2 regions of the Cellvibrio sp. BR genome follow, and region 2 is predicted to be linked to the other one. Evidence: riboswitches for the same ligand, from Rfam matches in the RefSeq annotation. Region 2 holds a riboswitch; the other holds the start of a gene.
What was found. Region 2 has a riboswitch for thiamine pyrophosphate ahead of thiD (bifunctional hydroxymethylpyrimidine kinase/phosphomethylpyrimidine kinase). Riboswitches for the same ligand answer to the same signal wherever they lie in the genome.
Positions count from the first base shown of each region.

Region 1 (7,697 bases), on a different contig from region 2:
GCGTCATGATGCTGGATACGCTGGCATCCAAATTGGTTTCAAAACGCACGTCGCGACCGGTGACTATGCCCACCAAATCGCCGTTATGCAGCACGGGAACACCGGAAATATTGTTTTTGCGAGTCAGCGCGATCAAGTCGCGGATAGTGGCAGCGGAATCGATAGTGATAGGATCTTTCACCACACCGGCTTCGAATTTCTTCACCGCGCGCACTTCAGCCGCTTGAGCTTCAATGGACATGTTCTTGTGGATAATACCAATGCCACCTTCCTGCGCCATGGCAATCGCCAAGCGGGATTCAGTCACGGTATCCATGGCGGCGGAGATGAGGGGAATATTTAATTGAATCTTGCGAGTCAACTGAGTCTTCAGGGAGACATCTTTCGGAGTGACATCCGAATAACCTGGCACCAATAATACGTCATCAAAGGTGAGGGCTTCTTCAGCAATTCGCAACATAGCAACCAACCTCAAGCAGATAAAAAATAAGCGCGGAAGTATAGCGACTTGGGCGCCGCCGGTAAACCAAAAACCACAATATCTAGTGTTGTAAGGCAGCTTAAAGGCGACGATCGAGACTATACCCGCCGCAAGCCTTCCCCTAGAATGACGCCCTATGACTAATACCCTGCACCCAACAACCACTGAACGCGAGATTTTCAGCGTTAGCCAGCTTAACCGACAGGCACGTCAACTGCTGGAAACCCACTTACCGCTGCTCTGGGTGGAGGGCGAGCTCTCCAATGTATCTACCCCCTCCTCGGGCCACTGGTATTTCACCCTGAAAGACGAGCAAGCCCAAGTGCGCTGCTGCATGTTCCGCAACCGCAATATGCTGGTGCGCTTTAAACCACAGCAGGGGCAACATGTACTACTGCGCGCCCGCGTCAGCCTTTATGAAGGCCGCGGCGACTACCAAATCATTGCCGAACACATGGAAGAAGCCGGTAGCGGCGCCCTTCAACGCGCGTTTGATGAACTAAAACACAAGCTGTCGCAAGAGGGACTGTTTAACGAGGCACACAAAAAAGCCCTGCCTCCGCTGCCCAAACACATTGGGGTTATCACTTCGCCGACAGGCGCCGCAATTCGCGATGTTCTCAGCGTACTTGAACGCCGCTTTCCCGGCATTCCCGTCACCGTGATTCCCGTTGCGGTACAGGGCAAAGAATCCGCACCGCAAATCGTAAAAGCCATAGATCTAGCCAATCGCTGCGGCTTGTTTGATGTACTACTGCTAACCCGTGGTGGTGGCTCGATGGAGGATCTTTGGTCATTTAACGAAGAGAGTGTCGCGCGTGCGATTTTCAACAGCAAACTGCCTATTGTTTGCGGCGTCGGCCACGAAGTGGATTTCACTATCGCCGATTTTGTCGCCGACCTGCGTGCACCCACACCATCCGCAGCGGCAGAACTGTTAGTGCCCGATGGCGATGATTGGCTGGATAAATTTATCGGTTTTGAAGTGCTGCTCGAGGAGGCGATGCTGCGCCGCTTGCAGCAATGGCAAAAGCATTTGCACAACCTGCGTCAGCGTTTGCGCCACCCGCGTGAACGCTTGGAACAGCAGGCGCAGCGGCTGGACAACCTGGAGTTGCGCCTCAAAAATCACATCCATAAGCTACTGGCGAACTACAAAAACCAGCTGATACAACTACGACTACGCCAGCAAGCGCATCACCCGCAAATCAGACTCGCACAATTATCCGAGCGCATTAAAAACGCCCAAACACGGCTGCATACGGCGCAACACCGGTTGATTGATCGCAAAAAACAAGCCTTGGGCGAATCAGTGCGTATGCTCAACACGCTCAGCCCACTCAGCACCCTTGAGCGCGGCTATGCGCTGGTGACTGACACCCAAACCCGCAAAGTCATTAGCGACAGCGATCAAGTCATTCCCGGCAGTGAAATCAGTGCCCGCCTTGCGCACGGCGAATTAATTTGTCGCGTGCAATCCATCCGTAAATAAACTGCGTATAGATTGCGAACTAAATTCGTGGCCAGTATATTGGCCACCTTCTTGTCGGAGCGCCTTGGTGCCTCACTTAATGAGTGAGCCATACGAAGGCTGAGATGGGTTCGGCCCAATCCGTAGAACCTGAACAGGCTAATACCTGCGGAGGGAACAAGGTGCATCAGCCACGGCTATTGCCCGCTCTCCGCCTCGACTCAGAGGCACTATGACCACACAATCTTCGACCAAACAATCCGCGGCCAACCTCAGCGCACACCATTCATCCACCCCACAAACTATTGCCATAGCGGGTGCCGGTTTGCTCGGGCGTTTACTCGCCTGGCAATTAAACAAAGCCAGGCTTGATGTCACCCTGTTTGAAGCCGGTAGTTTTACGCCCAGCGAACCCCAGAGCAAACGCGCCGCCGCGTTTACGGCGGCAGGCATGGTTGCACCGCTGAGCGAAGCCGTGGTGTCGGATGAAGGCGTTTACCGTATGGGCCAATTTGCGCTCACCCATTGGCCGCGCTGGACCAATCAACTCAATACTGATAGCACCACAACAGACCCGCTCTTTTTTAGCAACGGCAGCTTGGTCGTGGCACATCCGCAAGACGCCAGCGAGCTGGAACAATTCGCCCGCGAATTACATTTTGTCATTCCCGCTTGCAACAGTTATCAACAAATAACCCAAACACAAATTCAGGCGTTAGAGCCGGATTTAAGCCCGAATTTTCAGCAAGGACTATTTCTGCAAGAAGAAGGTCACCTGCACAATCGTGAATTTCTACGGCTATTGGGCGATAACATTATTAATAGCGCGATTAAAGTGCGAGAACACACCGCTGTCGATGTCGCAGCGGGAAAAGTCATCGCCAACGGCACTGCAGAAGAGTTTGATTTAGTCATTGACTGCCGCGGGCTGGGCGCCAAACCCCAAATGCGACAATTGCGCGGCGTACGCGGTGAGACCCTGCATGTAGAGACCAGTGAGATTCGCCTGCAACGCCCGGTGCGTTTAATGCACCCTCGCTATCAACTTTATGTGGTGCCGAAACCAGGCAATCGTTTTATTATCGGCGCAACACAAATTGAAAGTGAGGATCGCTCACCGGTTACACTGCAATCCAGCCTTGAACTAAGCAGCGCGCTTTACACCTTATCACCCGCCTTTGCCGAGGCGCGTATTATCGAAATGGACACCAATTTGCGCCCGGCGTTTATGGACAACTTACCGAAAGTAAATATTCAGGATGGCCTGATCAGCGCTAATGGATTATTTCGCCATGGGTATTTACTCGCACCGGCCGTGGTTGAAAATGTGCTAGCGCATATTTTTAAAAAACCGGAGCCGATTTTTTCTGCACTGTTAAATCACCACTAAAAAGCACGAGCTTATGACCATTGAACTGAGTGTAAACAACGAAATCAAAACGCTGGCAGACAAGGTGCTGCTCAGCGTTGCCCTACAACAATGGGGTTATGGCGACACTAAAATCGCCGTGGCGATTAATGGCGAATTTGTACCTCGCTCGACTTACCCTGAGCGCGAATTATTGAATGGCGATCAAATCGATATCGTCAAACCGGTTGGTGGAGGTTGATATGAGCTACAACAAACCTGAAAAAGATTTCACGCTCTACGGCGAAACATTTTCCAGTCGTTTTTTATTGGGCACCGCCCTTTATGCATCGCCCCAATTAATGCGCGAATCGGTTATTCAATCGCGCAGTGAAATTGTGACGCTCGGCTTGCGCAGGCAAAACCCGGCCAATCGCGATGGCGATGCAATTTGGCACTATATTCAGGAAAGCGGCTGCCGTTTGCTGCCCAATACTGCCGGTTGTAAATCGGTAAAAGAAGCCGTGACGCTGGCTGAAATGTCGCGCGAAATTTTTAATACCGATTGGATCAAACTGGAAGTAGTCGGCGACGATTACAACCTGCAACCCGATCCCTTTGGGTTACTGGAAGCTGCGGATATTTTGATTAAAAAAGGTTTTAAAGTACTGCCCTATTGCACCGATGATTTAATTTTATGTAAACGACTATTGGATGTGGGCTGCGAAGTATTGATGCCCTGGGGCTCACCCATTGGCACCGGCCAGGGCTTGTTAAATCGCTACAATTTACGCACCCTGCGCGAGCGCATTAAAGACGTACCGATGATTATTGATGCGGGACTGGGCGCGCCCTCGCAGGCCGCCGAAGCAATGGAAATGGGGTTTGATGGGATTTTATTAAATACGGCAGTGGCCAAGGCGCACAACCCGCCACTGATGGCCGAAGCCTTTGCCGATGCAATCGATGCAGGCCGCAAAGCATTTAAAGCAGGCTTGATGCAAAAACGCCAAACGGCCAGCCCGAGTACCCCAACCATTGGCCAACCCTTTTGGCATCAACAGTAATTTTAACGGGCGTTAATATCAGGAAACTGGCGGCGTATTGTGATGAACTATTTGTTTACTTAATACGGCCGCTGATATTTGCAAAACCCTCTTCTATTTTGCGTAAAATTTTTGGGTCTTTTGCATCACCCGATGAGATGTACATTTGCACCATTCGACTCAAGCGCTGCAAATGAAATTTCATTTCCTCTTGCCTAAGCGAGGCATCCGCAACTACTTGAGTGATGCTATTACCCTCTTTACCCGCCATGGATTCAAGGGACTCACGCAAATCTTCTTTGAACAACATGCTACCTTTAAAGGTGGTAGCAATATGAAAAATAACGTTTTGCAATGCATGTAGCTTTCGGTCACCGTGGGTATAGCCCACCGAGGTCAAACAATCGCGCAATTGCGTAAACCAATTCTGTAGCTGCAAATTTTGTTGCAACATCCGCTCAGCAAATTCAGGAACACCACTACCATGCACTACATTGGGCAGCGGCAATTCGCTGCGAAGAATCATGGTAGTCACAATGTCGCAACTGCGATACAAATAAGCGGCGCGATTCATCTCCAGAATAGGAATCACCTCACGCCAACGCCGCCCCTGCGCCTTAAAGCGATTAAAATAAATACCCACAATTGAATCGGCAACGGCAAGAATTTGCCCAGCAATGGAAAGTTCGCTCTCCACTTTAGCCAAAGGGTAACCCGTGCCATCACAGCGCTCGTGATGCTCACTGACCGCAGCAACTATCTCAGCAGATAAACCGGGAACATCCATCAAAATACTACGCGCAATTTCCACATGGCTTTGTATATGCAGCCAATCTTCAGCGGTTAATTTTTCGGATTTATGAAGGATTTGCGGATCGATGTGCAACATACCAATATCATGGGCAATTGCCGCCCAAAATATTTCACCAGACTCCGCCGCAGGCAAGCGCATCTCCTGCGCGATGTAAAGTGCCCAGAGGCTCACGCAGAGTGTGCGTTGATATAAATCATTCATTTGCGCTGCCATCACCGTCAAATACTGCTGCAATAACGGTAGATCCGCCAACTTGGCACATACAGGCTCAAGAGAACTCAGAGGATGCTTCTGCTCTGCTAGAGCTTGAAAATATTCGGTTGAACGAATCGTGCCCAACAAATGCTGCAGCAAATCGCTTGAGGTGATAACTGTCTTTAATTCAATAGAATTGGCGAGCGGGCGAGCGAGAGTTTTACCCTGGAGGGCGAGGCAGGTTTTTTCATCAAGCGGCGCTGACCGCGCAAGCAATAACTCACCATTTACAGTGTAAATATCGTCAGCCACCACTGCCGGATTAGCTGCCGATAATTTAACCAGATAATGAAGATAAGGATCCAATTATGATGGACTCCATTCAAGCAATTGATTAACCCCGCCGACACTATAAAAACGCGCGACAAGCCTCATCCATGTTTTTTATTTTCCCACCAATCAACGCAACACCTGCAGCCTGGAAAATCCTAGCCAAGCAATAAACGCCAGCCCCATACCGTCAATAAGCCCAGCAACAGGCTATAACCCACCATCGAGGCAGCCAACCGAGGCGCTAAATTATGAGTGGCAGCCAGCACACCAGCAGAAATCATCGCGGGCATTGCCGCCTCCAGCAAAATCACATCAGCGGCCAAACCGCGCACATCAAACAACCATAGCCCGCCCCACGCAAAAGCCGGCGTCACAATTAATATGTAGAACAATCCCAATAATAGCGGTGATAAATGCTCGCGCTCTAACGCAAATCGCCACTGCAGCCCCACAGCCACCATCACTACTGGAACCAGTGTAGACGAAATTCGCGCAAGCACCGCCTCCAACCACGCCGGATAGCTACCAAACATAGCCACCATGAAAGCGATTATCAGGGTAATAAATGGTGGAAATAACAAGATGTTGCGCACAATGCCAAGTACCGACCCGTGACCTGCTGAGTAATAGCACGCGAGCCCAACACCTACTGTATTAAGTGCGATAAATGTGCCTAACTGATCATAGAGAATGGCATAGGGTAAGGCGTTTACCCCCAAATGCGCTTCAATCAGCGGGATACCTACGAAGCCCGTATTCCCCAATGTAACGAGCAGCAACATTGCCCCCGTCACCTCGCGTGACCAAGACAACATGCGCGCAGTCACCCAGGTAAGCACTGCTGCAAATAGCATAATCAACCAGGCAGCAACTACGGTAATAACTGCCTGATGACTAAACGAAAGCTTGGGAATTTCAAGCAGAACCAATGCCGGCAAAGCTACATAAATGACGTATAAATTAAGTGAAGCCGAACTATTTTCCGGCAACCGCTTGCTGCGCTGAAATAACAACCCAATAACCAAACAAATAACTACTAGCGCAATATTGGACATAAATGACACTTACAAAAACTAAAAATAGCGAGGAAACCAGAGAACAAACCGCCCTTGGATTTGTGCCCCCTTAGTGTAGACACTACACCGAAAGCTCTGGCGTAGTGCAAATAGAAAATCATAAAAAAACCCGCTCTGCTTTGTATTTCAGGGCGGGTTTGTCAGTCGTTCTAAAATGTTGGGAATTACATATGGTGCCCGAGGCCGGACTTGAACCGGCACGACCAAAAGATCGACAGATTTTAAATCTGTTGTGTCTACCGATTTCACCACTCGGGCAGAGTGCTTTTACTTCGGTAAGTAAAAGAAAAATGGAGGCGCGACCCGGAGTCGAACCGGGCTCAACGGATTTGCAATCCGACGCATAACCGCTTTGCTATCGCGCCATTTCGAGAGGCCGCAATTCTAGCGGACTCATTTTAAAAATCCTAGTCTTTTATAGAAGCTGCTATAAGGTTTTTTACGGATTGTTCAAATGCTGGTCAAGTCGTTTAAAAAGCCGTTATTTTTCGCCTGATGATGGCAACAAAAATGGCCAGGCAGCACGCAGATATAAAATCATTGACCAAAGGGTCAGTGCAGCCGCGCCCGCCAAGGCAACAAACCCCAAGGGAATTAATACGGGTACATTCATGAGCAATACGATAATTGCTGTCATTTGCAGGGTAGTTTTTATTTTTCCGATACTGGATACCGCCACACTTGCGCGCTGCCCTACCGCCGCCATCCACTCGCGCAGCGCTGAAATAACAATCTCACGACCAACAATTACGGCCGCTGCAACTACAAACCAGGCTGAATCATGATGAAGGGTGACAAGCAATAATAACGCAATAGCTACCATTAACTTGTCAGCAACCGGGTCAAGAAAAGCGCCGAAAGGTGTGCTTTGATTGTATTTGCGGGCGACATAACCATCGGCCCAGTCAGTAATCGCCGCCACGCTAAAAATAA
Region 1 covers NZ_JH668201.1:51,683-59,379, reverse strand. The annotation lists gene guaB (IMP dehydrogenase) at 1-460, opposite strand, end outside; gene xseA (exodeoxyribonuclease VII large subunit) at 618-1,973, shown strand; TPP riboswitch at 2,019-2,146, shown strand; gene O59_RS05490 (FAD-dependent oxidoreductase) at 2,185-3,342, shown strand; gene thiS (sulfur carrier protein ThiS) at 3,356-3,562, shown strand; gene O59_RS05480 (thiazole synthase) at 3,564-4,367, shown strand; gene O59_RS05475 (HD-GYP domain-containing protein) at 4,423-5,721, opposite strand; gene O59_RS05470 (AEC family transporter) at 5,844-6,743, opposite strand; tRNA gene O59_RS05465 (tRNA-Leu) at 6,936-7,022, opposite strand; tRNA gene O59_RS05460 (tRNA-Cys) at 7,056-7,129, opposite strand; gene pgsA (CDP-diacylglycerol--glycerol-3-phosphate 3-phosphatidyltransferase) at 7,246-7,697, opposite strand, start outside.
Region 1: another riboswitch for thiamine pyrophosphate. It lies ahead of O59_RS05490 (FAD-dependent oxidoreductase); the one in region 2 lies ahead of thiD (bifunctional hydroxymethylpyrimidine kinase/phosphomethylpyrimidine kinase).

Region 2 (7,697 bases):
AAGGAGAGAGGGGAACTCAGAAACCCATGGATGTACACCAATGCCGCCATGGGGGATTAATAACCTGCCGATTTATAATCAATCACATACTGTTTGTTAGTAACGCGCAGCACACCCGTATCAAAACTACCGTCACCACGCAGATCAAACCAGCGATAACCGGGCATTTGGGTATCCACTGTAAAATCATCACACTTGGGTTTGAACTGCACACAAGTTGAAGGCGTGGCCAGCAGGGTGACACCTTTGCGCTGCTGCTGGAACTCTTGGTGGACATGCCCCCAGGTCACAATTTTTACCTGCGTATGGGCATCAATCAGCTGGAAGAAGGCATCGGCATTGCGCACTATGTATTGATCGATCCATACACTCCCCACCAGCACTGGTTGGTGATGCAGGGAAATAATCACATGTTTATCGCGATGCGCACGCAAGGCATGCTCAAGAAAATCCAGTTCACTGGCAGCCAACTGACCGTAAACCTGTCCGGGCACACTGGAGTCCAATAAAACCAATACCCACTGCCCCAACATCACCAAACGGCTTTGAATGCCAAGGCGCTCCTGATTGGCGGCCATCAATTCCGCTGAGTCATGATTGCCAGGCAACCAGCTCATAGGCTGGGAGAAGTAGCGGCGAATATTGGTTTCAAAACGCTGATAACAATCTCTATGCGCTTCGCTGGCCACATCGCCAGTACACAAAAGATGATCAAAACCAACCTCAGAGGTTTGAATCAGCTGCAAAACATCATCAAGACTCTGGTCAGTATTAAGCCCCAGAAGGGATTCGCTCTGCTGCGCTCCCAAATGGCAATCGGTTATCTGAATCAGACGCACTGGCGGCTCTCATCCTTTGATAGTCGGGTTTTCTTTGGTGATTGGGTTATTTTTGTCGGGTTTGAACAGATCATCGGACTTTGACGACCTGTCACGATGACTGAGACGTCAAACTAATAGCGATATTAACAGCAACAATATACGCAAGGGAGTTATCACGCCAGTATCAAAAAAGAAAAATGAGATGATCGAAGGCCAAGAAGTGTAAAACTTGAGCGTCACTGTGACCTGATCGACACTCTTTTAAAAAGAGGCGAGTTCACCAACCGCGTGCCCCTGCTCCAAACAAAGATTCAACCACTCCCCCAAAAAACGGTTTAGTTGGTATTTTTCATCACTTTGGTACATGGATTGGTTGGGGTAGTCGTAACGGGGACGTAAACGTTTGTGCCCCTCCCACGCCAATACCTCAGCAAGCTTGGCATCGTGATACATACGCAGAGTAAGTTTGGGCATGGAGAGCCATTGCGATGATTGCCCCACACTTGTTCGGCTCAGCTCCAGAGTGGTGGTGTAGGGGGAGCGCTCGGTGACTCTTAATAAATGTAACCACTGTTGATTTGCACGAGTAACCATAAACCGAATTTCATCGGCCTCAACAGGCGCGGTTAATTTCGTCAAGCGTGCATAATTTGCCTCACACTCCGCCATTTGCAAAGGTAAATCAACCTTGTAACGCTCTTTGTAAGTAACGTACTCGGGCTGAGCCTTGGCAACACGCAATGTAAACATAGAGACCTGATTAAAGTAGTCCCGGACGAAATAGTACCGGATTAAAACGAATAATTTATTACACCATGCGGGTGATATCGCACCATTGCCCGGGCGCACATTCTTTTTCACCCTGAGAGAAGTGTTAGTCACAGACAGGACTAAGTCAATGGCAAGAAAAATTTATTCTGCAGCAACTTGCAAACGCAAACGGTTGCGATTCATTTGCAACCACTGCAAACAAATTAACGCGGCGGCATTATTAAACGCACCGTTTAATAACTCTGCGAAAACATCATCAGCGGCTAGTACATGAACACGAATATCTTCACCTTCCTCTGGCAAACCAAAAACACCGCCGGCCTCACTGAGATCACACAAGCCGCAAAATAAATGTAACTTCTCGTCGCAGCCGCCGGGGCTGGATAAATAATTGCAAATATACTCCATCGCATAAGGTACTATATTTGCCTCTTCGATTAGCTCGCGCCGCGCAACCTCTTCTGGCGACTCGCCCTCCTCCAACATGCCGGCAACCACTTCATAACACCAAGGGCCGTTAGGCTCATCCAAGGCTCCTATACGAAATTGTTCTACCATGCCGATCAAATCCTGTTTTGGATCATAAAGCACAACTGCTACTGCTTCACCGCGCACAAATAATTCGCGACCAATCTCCTTGCCCCAGCCACCATCAAATAATTTGTGGCGCAGAAAGATTTTTTCTACACGGAAAAAACGTTTGTACATTTCTTCGCGGCGAATGATTTCCACATCCGCGCGAGTGAATTCGGGTTTTTTGATCATAAATAAAGTCTTATTGATTATTTAAATCCCCTGCTGCCCTTTCCCAAAGGGCAGCAGGGGGATTTAAAGCCTGGTCGCTGATTTAAACTCTGTGATAGATCTCAGCACCTGCTTCCAAAAACTCTTTGGATTTCTGTTTCATTTCCGCTTCCACATCGATCATCTTGATAATGTCCTGATCACCAATCACCGAAATATCAGTGCCATTTTTTGCCGCGTAGTCGCGTACTTCCTGGGTGATTTTCATCGAACAGAATTTCGGACCACACATAGAGCAGAAGTGTGCAACTTTGGCCGAATCTTTCGGCAGGGTTTCATCGTGATATGAACGGGCGGTATCCGGATCAAGGCCGAGGTTAAACTGATCTTCCCAACGGAATTCAAAACGCGCTTTGGATAATGCATTATCGCGCAATTGCGCACCCGGATGGCCTTTCGCCAAATCCGCCGCGTGCGCCGCAATTTTGTAGGTGATGATACCTTCTTTTACGTCATCTTTATTCGGTAAACCCAAATGCTCTTTGGGTGTTACATAGCAAAGCATTGCACAACCGAACCAACCGATCATGGCAGCACCAATACCTGAGGTGATGTGATCGTAACCCGGTGCTATATCCGTCGTTAATGGGCCAAGCGTATAGAAAGGTGCTTCGTCGCAGACTTCTAATTGCTTGTCCATATTTTCTTTGATCATGTGCATAGGCACGTGACCCGGGCCTTCAATCATGCATTGCACATCGTGTTTCCACGCAATCTTGGTTAACTCACCGAGCGTTTCCAGCTCGCCAAATTGCGCTTCGTCATTTGCATCAGCAATCGAACCAGGGCGCAACCCATCACCCAATGAAAAGCTAACGTCATAGGCTTTCATGATTTCGCAAATTTCGTCGAAATGGGTGTAAAGGAAATTTTCTTTGTGATGCGCCAGACACCACTTGGCCATGATCGAACCACCACGCGATACAATGCCCGTCACACGTTTAGCGGTGAGCGGCACGTAGCGCAGCAATACACCGGCGTGAATCGTAAAATAATCCACACCCTGCTCCGCTTGTTCAATCAAGGTATCGCGAAAAATTTCCCAGGTAAGATTTTCCGCAACACCGTCTACTTTCTCCAGCGCTTGATAAATAGGTACAGTGCCAATAGGCACGTGCGAGTTGCGAATAATCCACTCGCGGGTTTCGTGAATATTTTTGCCGGTAGACAAATCCATCACCGTATCAGCGCCCCAACGTGCACCCCAGGTAAGTTTTTCTACTTCTTCCTCAATCGATGAACCCAATGCCGAGTTACCGATATTGCCGTTAATTTTCACCAGAAAATTACGCCCGATAATCATCGGCTCCAATTCCGGGTGATTGATATTTGCAGGGATAATCGCACGGCCGCGCGCCACTTCATCGCGCACAAACTCCGGAGTGATTTCATCGGGGATACTTGCACCAAAACTCATGCCTTTGTGCTGCTGCCCCAAAGCTTTATATTGAGGATCTACACTCAATTCACGCGCTTGTGCCAGCGCCATATTTTCGCGGATGGCGATATATTCCATCTCCGGGGTAATGATCCCTTTTTTGGCGTAATGCATTTGCGATACGTTCATGCCCGGTTTGGCGCGGCGCGGTTTACGGGTGAGATTGAAACGCAGGCTCGCCAATTTAGGGTCGTTCAGACGTGCATTGGTAAATTCAGAGTGACTGTCTTCCAATACCTCAGTGTCATTGCGCTCTTCAATCCAGGCGGTGCGCACATCGCCCAAACCGGTGCGCAAATCAATTTTTACGTTAGGATCGGTGTAAGGGCCGGAAGTGTCGTAGACACGTACCGGTGGATTCTTCTCGCCGCCAAAATCAGTCGGAGTATCAGCGAGCGTAATCTCACGCATGGGCACTTGAATATCCGCGCGCGAACCCTGCACATAAATTTTTTGTGAGCCAGTAAAGGGCTGTACCGAAGCTTTATCGACTTCGGCGGTTTGGCTGAGAATTTTTTCGACGCTGGTATTCATAATAGTGGCCTTGTCTTAATCAGGTATTTAAACAAAATCGGGATAATAGAACGTGAATTAATAAAAAGAATAAAAGTGATGAACCGGGCCTGAGCCCTGCCCTATGTGCAATTTTTCTGAATGCACTAGTGCTTGATGTAAATACTGTTTTGCCTGTTTCACCGAGTCACTGAGTGATAATTGTTTGGCCAAACCAGCGGCAATTGCCGATGCCAAAGTACAACCGGTTCCGTGGGTATTTTTAGTGGCTAGCCGCGGCGCAGAAAAAGCTTCAACGCCCGTCGGGGTAATTAATAAATCGGTTGCTTCCTCACCATCGATGTGACCGCCCTTCATCAATACCGCGCGTGCGCCCAAAGCGATAATTTGTTCACCTTGCAATTGCATCTGCTCACGATTTTGCGCCATGCGCGTATTCAACAATACCGCCGCTTCATGCAAATTTGGAGTAACCAGCGTAGCGAGTGGTAGCAATGTTCCAATCAACGTGTGGATTGCATCTTCTGCCAATAATCTATCGCCACTGGTGGCGACCATTACCGGATCCAGTACAAAAGGAATTTGTGGGTAAGCACTCAGGGATTCAGCCACTGCTGCAATAATTTCCGCTGTTGCCAACATGCCACTTTTGATCGCACCGACATTGATATCACTCAATACCGAATGAATTTGCTGCTGCACAAACGCCGGAGGAATAGGCAATACACCTTGCACCCCCATAGTATTTTGCGCAGTGAGCGAGGTGATGGCACTGGTACCAAATACTCCCAGCGCGGAAAAGGTTTTTAGATCCGCTTGAATACCGGCACCACCGCCGCTGTCGCTACCAGCAATGGTCAGGGCTATAGGGGTCTGCAGGTGAGGGTTCATTAAATTTCCGCAATGAGTAAAAACAGTAAAGCGCGGAAAGGAGAGAAATAACCAAGGCACACTTAATAGGCATGCAAAAACTGGAGGCTCTCGTTCCCTACGCCGGTACTAACCGGATCAGGTCGGCGGGTATATCTCAGCCTCGTTGCCCGCATACAGCGAACAAAAAGCACCCCGACAAGAAAACCGCAGTCTATTGGAGTTAAGCGGCAGAGTAAAGGTAGGGACGCCGCTTGCTGCGCCCCTACCGGTGAGGTTATTTTTCCTGGGATTTCAATAAGCCCAATTTCCCTGCCAACAGTGCAGTGGTTGGAGCCTGGATCAAAATGGTGCCCAGAATAAAGATAAAGGTGATTGCACCGACCACATCGATACCCGGCACCTTCATGCCAGCCAGAATACCCACCAGCGCTGCCGGGATTACCCCGGTTTCACGGGTCCAACTCATAAATACCAACTCTTTCCATGTCCACTTGGCACGACGGTCAGGGCCTGCGCAAATAAATACCGTCAGGGGACGGGCGATAAAGATAAAAATAAACAACAGGACCAGACCAACACCCAAGTATTCTTTGAGCAAGTGGAAATCTACCTGCGAGCCCAGCAGGATAAAGATAAACATACGCATTAATAGCGCGGTATTACCCACATAATCTTCCAGATACTCGTGTTCATGATCATCGAGCGGCAAATTAAATGTCTCTTTGTTGCCGATCATCACACCGCAGGTAAATACCGCCATAAAACCGGAGGCACCGATTTTGTCGGCCAGCAAATAGACGGTGATAACTGCCAGGATAATCACAAATGGCGTCACTTCGCGAAAAATACCAAAACTGTTGTGCGCCATTAAAAACGCGGCGCTGTAGCCAACAATCGCCCCTAACACCAAGCCCATGCCAGCCTCATACGCCAGCTCCCCCAGGGAGTGAGTCAAGCTAAACCCCTCGCCGGTTCCCATCACATAAGCCACCACTGCAAATGTCGCAATCGCACCCATGGCATCATTGAGCGCTGACTCGCTCATAACCGTTTGTGATACCCGATCTTTAATCGGGACTTGTTTGAAAATCGGTACCAGAGTGGCGGGGTCAGTGGATGCCGTCAACGCCCCTAACACCAGTGCAACACCAATAGGAATGCCCAACCAGACGCCGGCGTAGGTAATGATCGCCCCGGTAATTAATACACCGAAGGTAGCGATCACCGCTAATGAAATCCATATTTCTTTTAACACAGCAAAACGCAGCGTTGCCCCGCCTTCAAACAGCAGATAACAAGCGCCGATGGTGAGAATTAGCTGATTCATCGTTGAGTCAGCTGGCACATGCAATACCCCGCCGATGGTGGGCCCCAAACCAATCCCGATGAGCAAAAAAAGGACTATGTCGGGTACCTTTATTTTTTTGGCGATCACACCGCCTAACAGCCCGGTAAAAATAATGATCCCGACATACATGAGGTCGAGCTTGGCGATATCCAATGACGACATAAGTGCTCCGCAGAAAAGTGAAAAAATGTTAAAGCAAAGAATGTGCGGATGCTGACAGCTGGCGTGAAATAACTTTATAAATTGTGTGTAAATTCGCACCCTTTTTACCCCTTGCGGGTTTTCGATCGCCCATAAAAAAACCGGAGTCAAAGCTCCGGTTTTTCAGCACCGCTCCTGGCGATCAACCAAATACTACATTGGCCAATGTCAAAGCGACTACATAACCACAGGTATACGCAATAAATACAAAGGGGGTATAGCGCAAGAATGCACCAAAGGTTAGCCCTTTCACTTTGCTCATAGCGATAATTCCCGCCGCAGAGCCAATTGCCAACAATGAACCACCCACACCTACGCCATAGGTCAACGCCAACCATTCGGGTGTTTGCAACACGGGCTCCGATTTGAGAAGCGCTGCGGTCAGGGGCACGTTATCGATCATGGCGGAGAACAAGCCCATCAAGTAGTTGGCGTATTGCGGAGCCAACTGGGCATAGAAATTGGTGAGCAAATCCAGGGTGCCAATTTCTTTGAGCATACCGACCAATAACAAAATCCCGAGAAAGAACAACAGGGTTTCATATTCGATTTGACGTACATATTCCAAAATACGCGTTTCTTCCGGGTCCATGTCCATAAAATGGCCAATAAAGAACATAATTGACAGCCCCACCAAAAAGGTCAGTACCGGCGGCACACCAAAGAAAAAGTTGAATAACATGGTGCAGGCAATGGTGCTGAAGAAGGTGCCGACAATCGCCCAATCCATGCCAGTAAAGGTGCGGGCATCTTTTTCTGTAGCAACTTGGCCGGACACACCAGGGAACATCAATCCCGCTAATACCATGACCCCTACAATCGCCGGAACCCAAAGCAGTAATAGTTGCGGCATTGTCACATGGCCGGAGAGGAAGATCATCAGCGTGGTGACATCGCCGGTGATCAAGGCAACACCACCAGAGTTAAC
Region 2 covers NZ_JH668202.1:423,633-431,329, forward strand. The annotation lists gene O59_RS12120 (YqiA/YcfP family alpha/beta fold hydrolase) at 1-50, opposite strand, end outside; gene cpdA (3',5'-cyclic-AMP phosphodiesterase) at 57-839, opposite strand; gene O59_RS12130 (DUF1249 domain-containing protein) at 1,083-1,571, opposite strand; gene O59_RS12135 (NUDIX domain-containing protein) at 1,734-2,357, opposite strand; gene thiC (phosphomethylpyrimidine synthase ThiC) at 2,440-4,368, opposite strand; gene thiD (bifunctional hydroxymethylpyrimidine kinase/phosphomethylpyrimidine kinase) at 4,426-5,238, opposite strand; TPP riboswitch at 5,316-5,425, opposite strand; gene O59_RS12150 (sodium:proton antiporter) at 5,495-6,730, opposite strand; gene nhaD (sodium:proton antiporter NhaD) at 6,912-7,697, opposite strand, start outside.